Regions from separate parts of the Pontibaca methylaminivorans genome, predicted to be linked through region 1. Evidence: riboswitches for the same ligand, from Rfam matches in the RefSeq annotation. Region 1 holds a riboswitch; each other region holds the start of a gene.
What was found. A riboswitch is a leader RNA that binds a small molecule or an ion and turns the genes downstream of it on or off. The one in region 1 is predicted to bind cobalamin.

Region 1 (3,271 bases):
CCCAGGAGCCCCAGATATTGGCGACCCGGTGCGGCACATTCGCCGCGCGGTTGCCGGAATAATCGCCGCCCGGCTGCACGTAATCGTCAAAGCGGGAGGAAACGAACGCCGCATTCGCATTGACGCGGAAGGTTGGCGACACCTCAAGGCCGATGGCGGCCTCGATCCCTTTCGCGCTTTGCCTGCCGATCTGGTGGGTCACGTCCGGGTCATCGGGGTCGCGCGCCAGAAGGTCGGTCTTGACGATGCGATAGGCCGCAAGCGTCGCATCGCCGCGCCCCTCGAGAAAGCCGAATTTCACCCCGATTTCCTGCTGGCGCGCCCGGGTCAGTTTCAGGTCGGCCTGAGACTCGGATAATGAAAGAGCGCTGCCGATCGGCTCAGTTGCTCGGGAATACTGCGCATAAACAGCCACATCCGGCACCGGGTTCCAGACCGCGCCGATGCGCCAGCTGGTTGAGCTGAATTTTTTTGTATAGGCGGGCTCGCGCGATTTAATGTCCACGTTATCATAACGCAGACCGCCGACCAGCGCCCATTGGTCATTGAACTTTATCCGATCATCCATGAACAATGAGTATTGATTCATCTTTGAATCATTGATGATATTCATCGTATAGGGGCCGAATACCCCAGGGCGCGGATTGAGAAAATCAACTGTGGTCTCATCTGTGGCAGGAGTGTGCCTCAATCTCACATATTTCATCCGATTGACGTCAAAGCCAAACGTCGCAGTATTCTCAATATTTCCGAATGTGCTCTCGATAGTTATGTCGGTGCGATTTCCTGTCTCTTCCACATCGTGAGCCAGAGCGAGCCGGGGCTGGCGTGTAACCACTCCGGTGCCGGGGCCATAAGTGTAGCTCTCCACGTTGCGCCAGTCGCGGTTGCTGGTCAGGTGATAGGTGCTGCTGGTCAGCGTCACGCTGTCGTTGGGCGTCCATTCCGCCTTGAGCTGCGTGAACCTGTCCTTGTAGCGCACGAGGCTGTCCTCGACGTTGTAGTTGCGATAGCGCACGCGCCGGTCCACCTGACCATCCACCAGCGGCGTGCCGAAATAGCGGCTCGGGCGGTTGTCGCCGAAATCATGCGAAAGCGTCAGCGCAAGGGTCTCGGTCGCCTGCCAGCGCAGCGCCGCCGAAAGCGAACGCGACGACATGTTGTCCCGATCCATCCAGCCGTCGGAGCCGGTGATATTGGCATCGAAACTGTAGGCCAGCCGGTCGCCCAGCGGCCCGGCGCTGCCATAGGCCAGCCCGCGCTGGCCATGGGTGCCGATGGTGGCCCGCAACTCGTCGCGCCGCCCCTCGGTCAGCGGCTTTTTCGGGATCACGTTGATCGCGCCGCCGACACCCCCTTCGCCGTAAAGCACACCGGCCGGGCCGTTCAGCACCTCGATGCGGTCCACGCTCCAGGTGTCGAAGGGGAAGGTGATCGTGCCCGAGGCCGGGTAAAGCCGCGTGCCGTCATACAGCCGCGTGACCGACCCGTGTCCGTTGAATCCGCGCATGCTGACCGAGGTGCCGCCGTTGCCCGGCGAGCCGCCAAAGCTCACGCCGATCCCGGTGTTCACGATCGCCCGCGTCACATCGCGCTCGCCCCGGCTGCGGATCGCACCCCCGTCGATCACCTGCACGCTGGCCGGCGTCTCGAAGGAGCTGAGGCCAAGCCGGCTGCCGGCGGTGGAACCTTGATGCAGGTCGAGATCCGCCGCCCCCTGCCCCTCGATGGTGATGGTATCGAGCAGCAGCGTCTCGCCGTTGTCCTCGCTGCTGCGGGTGGCGTCCTGCGCAGAAAGCGGCGCGGCCGTGCCGGCCAGAAGCGCGGCGACGACAAGAGCCCGCCGGCGCCTTGGCCGGGCAGGAAGGCGCGGAATTGACGGCACGAGGCCGGACACGCCCGAAAGGGCGGTTGACTGAGATATGAGTTCGGGCACGGATTTCGGCTCCAGCGATCATTTCACCGTCACCGCAAACGCTGCATCCTGTTGCCCGGACTGTCCCTGCGGGCGGATGCGAATTTCACCAGGACACCCCGCCCGATGTGTTCACGCGTGACAACGGCTGACGGCAGGTCTCCTGGCTCGCGAAGCACCGCCCCCTGTCGCCTTCCCGGGGATCGCTCCCAGTGGCATGTGACAGAAGGCTCTCCGCCTACAGTTGCGGGGGCAGCTGCAGCATGAGGCCATCCGGCCCGCACTGCATTCCCTTTTCATTCCGAAATCGGAAAACCGTCGGGACAATCCTTAAGGCGCCCGATGCGGTGCGTCAACGCCCCTGAAGCACGGCCCTGAAACACCGCCCGGTTTCACCCCCGGACATCGGGCCACCGCCGGTTCCACGGCCCGCCGCCCGGTCGCGGGGCGTGGTCCGCGCTCGCGCTTGACAAGCGGGGCGGAAACGGGCTTGGCTCTGCGCATCGCTGGTTCCTGCAGTTTTGCAGGCGAAGAGGGAATGCGACGCCCCGGGCCACCCGGGACAAAACGCAGCCGCCCCCGCGACCGTGACCGGAGAGGATGCCCACTGCCACTGACATCGCGTCGGGAAGGCCGGGCAGCCGCCAGGGGTATCGCCCCTGACATCCGCAAGCCGGGAGACCTGCCAGCACCGGCCCCGCCGTTTCCGGGGCCGTTTCGGAATCATGCGGCCGGGGCATGCCGCAGACCGGACGTGCGGGCGCATGTGCCCCGCACCCCCGTCTGTTCCTCCGGTTGCGAAACTCTGGTCGGAGGGGCCGATGTGTGACGCGATCGAAATCGAACTGGTGGTCTGTACCACCTGCCGCATGTCCGCGGACGGAACCGGGGCGCAACAGCCCCTGCGCGACGGCGCGCGGCTGTCCGCGGCGCTGTCCGCCCGCGGCATTCCCCATGTCAGGCAGGAATGCCTGTCTGCCTGCCGGCGCGGCTGCGTCGTCGTGCTGCGGGGCCCCGGGCGCTGGACCTACCTGCAGGGCGAACTCGATCCCGACCGCGACCTTGACGCGCTCGAGACCATGACCGCCGCCTATCGCGCCGCGCCCGAAGGTTTCCTGCCCTGGCGCGAGCGCCCCGAAAGCCTGCGCCGCAACATCATCGCCCGCATACCGCCAATGGAGCCCGTGAAATGAGCCTTGAGAAAACCCCCGTCACCATCGTTACCGGCTTTCTGGGGGCCGGAAAGACCACGCTGATCCGCCACCTGCTGCAGAACCCGGGCGGGCGGCGGCTTGCCGTTCTGGTCAACGAATTCGGCGATGCCGGGGTGGACGGCGACCTGATCCGGGGCTGCGC
Region 2 (3,271 bases), 1.7 Mb from region 1:
GCTCGGCGTGATCCGGGGCGCGAATTCCGACATCCTTTCGGCCGAAACGCTGCGGCAGATGCAACTCCGGCACCCCGACATGGTCAGCGCAACCGTGCCGGACCGGGGTCATGTGCCCTTCCTTGACGAGCCGCCCACGCTCGGGGTGATCCGTGCCGTCACGGATGCCGTGAAAGCGCGCGGCGGCTGACGCTCAGCCCAGCGCCTCGATGATCGCGTCGAGCCCGTCGGTCAGCGCCGCCGGGCCGGGCTGGAGGATCAGCGAGGAGCTGATCTCGTGGATGCGGCCATTGCGAACCGCCGGGATCGTGTCCCAGCCCGGGCGCGCCGCCATCCGCTCCGGGCGCAGCTTCTTGCCGCACCAGGAGCCTAGAATGACATCGGGGCGCGCCGCCGCCACCTGTTCGGGCGTCACCACGCGCTCCATGGCCTTGCCCCTGGTCACAAGATCCGGGAACGCCTCGCGCCCGCCCGCGATGCCGATCAGTTCCGACACCCAGCGCACGGCCGTTATCATGGGGTCGTCCCATTCCTCGAAATAGACCAGCGGCCTTGCCCGCCCCTCGGCCCGGGCGGCGACCTCGGCAAGGCGCGCCTCGTATCCGCGCGCAAGGTCGTCGGCCCGCCCGGGACAACCGACCAGCGCGCCGACATGGCGGATCATGGCAAGAATGCCGCGCAGATCCTGCTGGTTGAAGGCCATGACCGCCACGCCCTCGCGCAGAAGCGCGGCGGTGATGTCGGCCTGAATATCGCAGAAGCTCAGCACGAGATCAGGTTCAAGCGCGGTGATCGCCGAAATATCCGCCGAGGAAAATCCCGAGACCCGGGGCTTTTCGCGCCGCACCCGCGCGGGGCGGGTGGCAAAGCCTGTGACGCCAATGATACGCGCCTCTTCGCCCAGCAGGTAAAGCACCTCGACCGTTTCCGCCGTCAGGCAGACGATCCGTTCGGGGGGGAAAACACGCATGTCAGATCCTCGCCGTTTCGCAGGGTTCGGCCCGGGCAGGGCAAGCCATGCGGACCGGCGCCCGCAGCATCATCCGCGGCGGGGCCATCAGCCGGGACAGCGGGCCCCGCGCGTCGCGGTCCTCGAAGAATGCGGTGGAAAAGGCGCAGAGCGCCGCGGCATCCTCGCCCTTTTCGACGCCGCAGAACAGCTCCACCCGGTGCGCGTTCAGCACGAACAGGGCCTCGCCCCCGGCCGCACAACCGTCAAGCATGGCCCGCCCGGTCATCTCGAAGCCGGGCCGCAGCGAACAGGCGAGCCGCGCGGCCTGCACGAGCCGTTCGGCAAAGGCCCGCGCCACGGGGCATTCGCGCCCGCTTCGCAGACAGGTGGTGATCTGGAACTGGTGGTCCGGAAATGAAATGCTCATCGCGCCCTCCGCGCAGAAGAGGGCGGCGCATGGTCTGCATGGTCTCGAGTGGCTCCGTCATCACGGCAAACGCTCCTCGGGGCACCCCGCCCGTCTCATGGTTTCAACGATGATGGCAGGTCTCCTGACTCGCGGGTCGCTGCGCCCTTCCCTGCCTTCCCGGAGCCATCAAGGCCCCAGTGGCACAAGGAGGATGGGCGCTCGCCGCTTACAGTTGCGGGGGCAGTCGCGGCCTTGGAGATTCCTCCGCACCGCGTTCCCTTTTCATCCCGCAGGCCGCCTTTGCCGCCCCCGGGAAACCATCAGCGCGACTGTCGCGAAGCACCGGGCCCAAGTCAAGCGCCGAACGCGCGATCCGTCACGATGCCGCAGACCGCGGGAGCACCCAGTGCGGACGGATGAAATGGCAGGTATAGCCGTTCGGGAACCGTTCGAGATAATCCTGATGCTCGGGCTCGGCCTCCCAGAAATCGCCGAGCGGGGCGAGTTCGGTCACAACCAGCCCCGGCCAGAGCCCGGAAGCATCCACGTCGCGGATGGTCTCGCGCGCGGTTTGTTCCTGCCGTTCATCCGCGAAAAGGATCGCCGAACGATAGCTCGGGCCGAGGTCGTTGCCCTGCCGGTCGGGGGTGGTCGGGTCGTGGATCTGGAAGAAGAAGCCAAGGATGTCGCGATAACCCGTCACATCGGGGTCGAAGATCACCTCGAGCGCTTCGGCATGATTGCCGTGATCGCGATAAGTCGCGTTCGGCACGTCGCCGCCGCTGTAGCCGACCCGGGTCGCGATCACGCCGGGACGGCGGCGGAACAGATCCTGCATGCCCCAGAAACAGCCCCCGGCAAGGACGGCGCGTTCAGTCCTGCTCATGCCCGCCCCCGATCCGGCCGAGCCAGGCGCCGTAACCTTCGGCCTCCATGTCGTCGCGGTGGATGAAACGCAGCGCCGCCGAATTGATGCAATAGCGCAGGCCCCCGCGATCCACCGGGCCATCGGGGAACACATGGCCCAGATGGCTGTCGCCATGGGCGCTGCGGACCTCGGTGCGCAACATGCCAAGGCTGTGGTCGCCGTGTTCGGTCACATGGGCGGATTCAATCGGGCGGGTAAAGCTCGGCCAGCCGCAGCCGGCGTCGAACTTGTCGCCGCTCGCGAACAGCGGCTCGCCCGAGACGATATCGACATAAATGCCCGGTTCGCGGTTGTGCAGCAGCTTTCCGCTGCCCGGCCGCTCGGTGCCGCTTTCCTGCGTGACGTGATATTCCTCGGGCGAAAGCGCCGCGATGGCCTCTGCCGATTTTTCATAGCGCATGGCGCCGGCTCCCCTCCTGCTGCGGTCTGCGTCATATCTGTGTGCCATCGTCGCCGGATTCAACGGGGCATGTCCGCGATCACGCTCCCGTTCCATTGCGCCGCGCCGCGCTTCGCCCTATCAGGAGGCATCCCCGACAAAGGCCCTGCACCGTTGAAGACAATCGACCAGATCGCTGCCCTTGCCCCTCTCATGACCGAGTGGCGCCGTGATTTCCACCGCCACCCGGAGCTTGCCTTTGAAGAGACCCGCACCGCCGGCCTAGTGGCGCAGCGGCTGCGGGACTTCGGGCTCGCGCCGGTCGAGGGGATCGGCAGGACCGGGGTCGTGGCCATCGTCGAGGGAGGCGCGCCCGGCCCGTCGATCGCCCTGCGCGCCGACATGGATGCCCTGCCGATGCAGGACGAAAGCGGCCGGGAGTGGCGCTCGTCCCGGGATGGTGTCGCCCATGCCTGCGGTCATGACGGCCACACCGCCGCGCTGCTCGGGGTTGCGCGCCATCTGGCCGAAAACCCGCCCGCGCGGGGCCGCGTCGTGCTGATCTTTCAGCCGGCCGAGGAAAACGGGCTGGGCGCAAGGGCG
Region 3 (3,271 bases), 1.5 Mb from region 1:
TGGGGCGTCGCCCCGGATGAGCTGCGCGACTAGGGCGCCACTCATGCATCGCGGGCTGGCAGTCCGGCCCCGCTTCGCTAGAGTCGTCAGCAGGCTTCGGAAAAAAGGAGGCACCCTTGCAAGCGCTCGCCTATCGCCGCTACGGAAACGCGGCCGACGTCCTGCGGATCGAGGACATCCCCTGCCCCGCGCCGCAAGCCGGCGAAGTCACGGTCGACCTTGCATTTTCCGGGGTGAATCCCTCGGACGTGAAGGCGCGCGCGGGGGCCCGTGCGGGGGCCGCGGAAATGCCCTTTCCGCTGATCGTTCCGCACAGCGACGGTGCGGGGGTGATCTCGGCCATCGGTGAGGGGGTCGCGGGTGAGCGGCTCGGCCAGCGGGTCTGGATCTGGAACGGCCAGTGGCGGCGCGCGCTCGGCACGGCAGCGGCGCAGATTACCCTGCCCGCCGCGCAGGCGGTGCCCCTGCCCGACAACTTGCCGCTTGAAACCGGGGCGGTGCTCGGCATTCCGGGGCTGACGGCCGCCCACGCGGTGTTCGGGGGCGGCGATGTTTCGGGCAGGACGGTGCTGGTCCAGGGCGGTGCGGGCACGGTCGGCCACCTTGCGATGCAGCTTGCCCGCCGGGGCGGGGCACGCACCATCGCCACCGCGCGGGGCCGCGGGCTCGACCAGGTCCGCGGCGCCGGGGCAGATGCCGCGCTCGATTTCGAATCCCCCGATCTGGCGCAGGAGATCCTTGCCGCGAACGGGGGCCACCCCGTTGATCGCATCATCGAGGTCGAATTCGGCCGCAACATCGCGACCGATACGGAGGTGATCGCGGAAAACGGCACGATCTGCGCCTATGGTTCGGCGCTCGCCCCGGAACCGGGGCTGCCCTTCTATCCGCTGCTGTTCAAGGCGGTCACGGTCGAGTTGATGCTGGTCTATCTGCTTCCCGACGCGGCCCGCGCGGCCGCGATCCGGCGTCTGCACGATGCGCTCCGGCATGGAGCGCTCGACTGTCCGGTGGCGGCGGTATTCGACCTTGCCGACGGGGCGCGGGCCCATGACGCGGTGGCCGCCGGCGCGCGCGAGGGTGCGATCCTGCTACGCACCGCCTGACCGGGCGCGCTCAGGCCATGCCAAGCGCTTCCTTGTACATTTCAAGGATCGCCTCTTCCTCGGCGATGTCGTCCTTGTCGCGCTTGCGCAGGGCGATGATCTTGCGCAGCACCTTGGTGTCATAGCCGCGCCCCTTGGCCTCGGCCATGACCTCTTTCTGCTGGTCGGCGATATCCTTTTTCTCGGCTTCGAGCGACTCGATCCGCTCGACGAACTGGCGCAGTTCCTCGGCGGTGACGCTGTAACTCGTGTCGGTGTTGATATCGCTCACTTGCCTGTCTCCCGTATCGGTCTCGTTCCGGCCCTGTTGTCCTGCCGCGACCGGCCGGCAGGGCGTCACCGGGCCATTACCGCCCGCCCCCGCGCTCTGCAAGCGATCATGCCTCTTGATCCGCGCGGGGCTTGCGCCTATGCCGAAGCTGCTCTGGTGCGGCGGGAAACCCGCCGTCAATAGGGAATGTGGTGCGGCGGGAAACCGCCAATTCCACGACTGCCCCCGCAACTGTAGGCGGCGAGCGGAAACAGAATGACACCACTGGCCCGGACCGGGCTGGGAAGGACTGTTTGCCGCAACGACCCGCAAGTCAGGAGACCTGCCAGAGCGATCACCTTCATGTGGCGCGAGGGGCGTCGCATGGGCGGCGCCGGTTCCGCGATGGTGATGCGCACCGTCCTGGAAGGCCCGGCGTGGCTCTCCCAGACATGACCACCGACAAGGCCGGGAGGGCCTGACATGAAACGACTTCTCGCAACCGCATCCGCGCTCGTGCTGGGCACAGGAGCGGCCACGGCGCAGCAATATCTGGAACTGGGCACGATCGTGGTATCGGCCAACCAGACAGAGACCGAAGCGGACCGTGTGGGCGCAACCGTCGATGTGCTGGATGAATACGATCTGGGCAGAAGCACAGGCCCCGAACTGGTCGATACGCTGACGCGGCTTCCCGGCATCACAGCCAGCGCGAATGGCGGCGTCGGCACGGCCACGACACTCAGAATCCGGGGGCTCGGTAGCGGCTATGTCAGCACCCGCATCAACGGCATCGACGTGACCGATCCGACCGAGATCAAACAATCCTACAACTGGGGCGGACTGACCGCCGCGGGGCTGAGCCGCGTCGAGGTTCTGAAAGGATCGCAATCCGCGCTTTATGGATCATCGGCCATCGCGGGCGTGGTGAACATATTTACATGGCGACCGACAAGCGAGGGCATCAGCTACCGCTTTTCGGGGGAGGCGGGCAGCTACGGCACCGCAAGCGTTTCCGGCAGCGTCGGGTATCTTTCGGATCGTGCGGAACTTGCCCTGACCATGACGCGCCTGCATACGGACGGATTCTCGGCTGCCGACGAAAACGACGGCAATACCGAGCGCGACGGATTCGACGGAAAGACCATCTATTTCTCGGGAAGCTATGCCTTGACCGATCAGGTCCGGGTCGGCTTCGACATGATATATGAAGAGCACGAAGCCGATATAGATGGCTATTCGATGTTTCCGCCCTATGGCTTGATAGATACGCCGGACAAGAATTTCACCGACAGAAAGGGTGGACGGATATTTGCGACTTTCGACGGCGATAACGTATCGCATGAACTCGAAGCGTCGTATTTCAAGACAACACGCTATGATCCGAACGGTTACACCCAGCGGTTTGAGGGTATGCGGAAAGGTGCGCGCTATACGGGCACGGTCCGCCCGTCCTTCGGCACGCTCGTTTTCGGCGCCGAGTACGCCGAGGAAAAGGCGCGGCTGGACAGCGACAAATCGCGCAGCGATACGGCCTCGGTCTTTGGCGAGGCGCAATTCGGCCTGTCGGACAACCTTGACCTGACCACTTCCCTGCGTGTTGACCGCCATTCCGAATTTGGCACCGAACCAACCGGGCGGATCGCGCTTGCGTGGCGGCCTGATCAGGCATGGACCATCAGGTCCGCGATTGCCACGGGCTTTCGCGCGCCATCGCTCTATGAGCTTTTTGACCCGACCTATGGCAATGATACTCTGAAACCCGAGAAAAGCCGCAGTTTCGAACTCGGCGCCGAGCGCGAGTTTTCCAATGGCGGTTTGATTGCGGCAACGCTGTTCTACACCAGGATCAACGATCTCATCGACTGGGACAGCGGACGTTACATACAGGTGCCCGGAACCACCACGACGCGCG

Region 2: another riboswitch for cobalamin. It lies ahead of B0B01_RS09965 (hypothetical protein); the one in region 1 lies ahead of B0B01_RS01635 (TonB-dependent receptor).
Region 3: another riboswitch for cobalamin. It lies ahead of B0B01_RS08650 (TonB-dependent receptor plug domain-containing protein); the one in region 1 lies ahead of B0B01_RS01635 (TonB-dependent receptor).

Annotation. Positions count from the first base shown of each region.
Region 1 covers NZ_FTPS01000001.1:313,816-317,086, forward strand. The annotation lists gene B0B01_RS01635 (TonB-dependent receptor) at 1-1,936, opposite strand, end outside; cobalamin riboswitch at 2,052-2,250, opposite strand; cobalamin riboswitch at 2,406-2,619, shown strand; gene B0B01_RS01640 (DUF1636 domain-containing protein) at 2,737-3,108, shown strand; gene cobW (cobalamin biosynthesis protein CobW) at 3,105-3,271, shown strand, end outside.
Region 2 covers NZ_FTPS01000001.1:2,032,516-2,035,786, reverse strand. The annotation lists gene B0B01_RS09975 (alpha/beta fold hydrolase) at 1-190, shown strand, start outside; gene B0B01_RS09970 (cobalamin-binding protein) at 194-970, opposite strand; gene B0B01_RS09965 (hypothetical protein) at 972-1,379, opposite strand; cobalamin riboswitch at 1,477-1,698, opposite strand; gene msrA (peptide-methionine (S)-S-oxide reductase MsrA) at 1,738-2,247, opposite strand; gene msrB (peptide-methionine (R)-S-oxide reductase MsrB) at 2,234-2,689, opposite strand; gene B0B01_RS09950 (amidohydrolase) at 2,843-3,271, shown strand, end outside.
Region 3 covers NZ_FTPS01000001.1:1,770,796-1,774,066, reverse strand. The annotation lists gene B0B01_RS08665 (SH3 domain-containing protein) at 1-33, shown strand, start outside; gene B0B01_RS08660 (NADPH:quinone reductase) at 117-1,106, shown strand; gene B0B01_RS08655 (DUF2312 domain-containing protein) at 1,117-1,377, opposite strand; cobalamin riboswitch at 1,515-1,721, shown strand; gene B0B01_RS08650 (TonB-dependent receptor plug domain-containing protein) at 1,840-3,271, shown strand, end outside.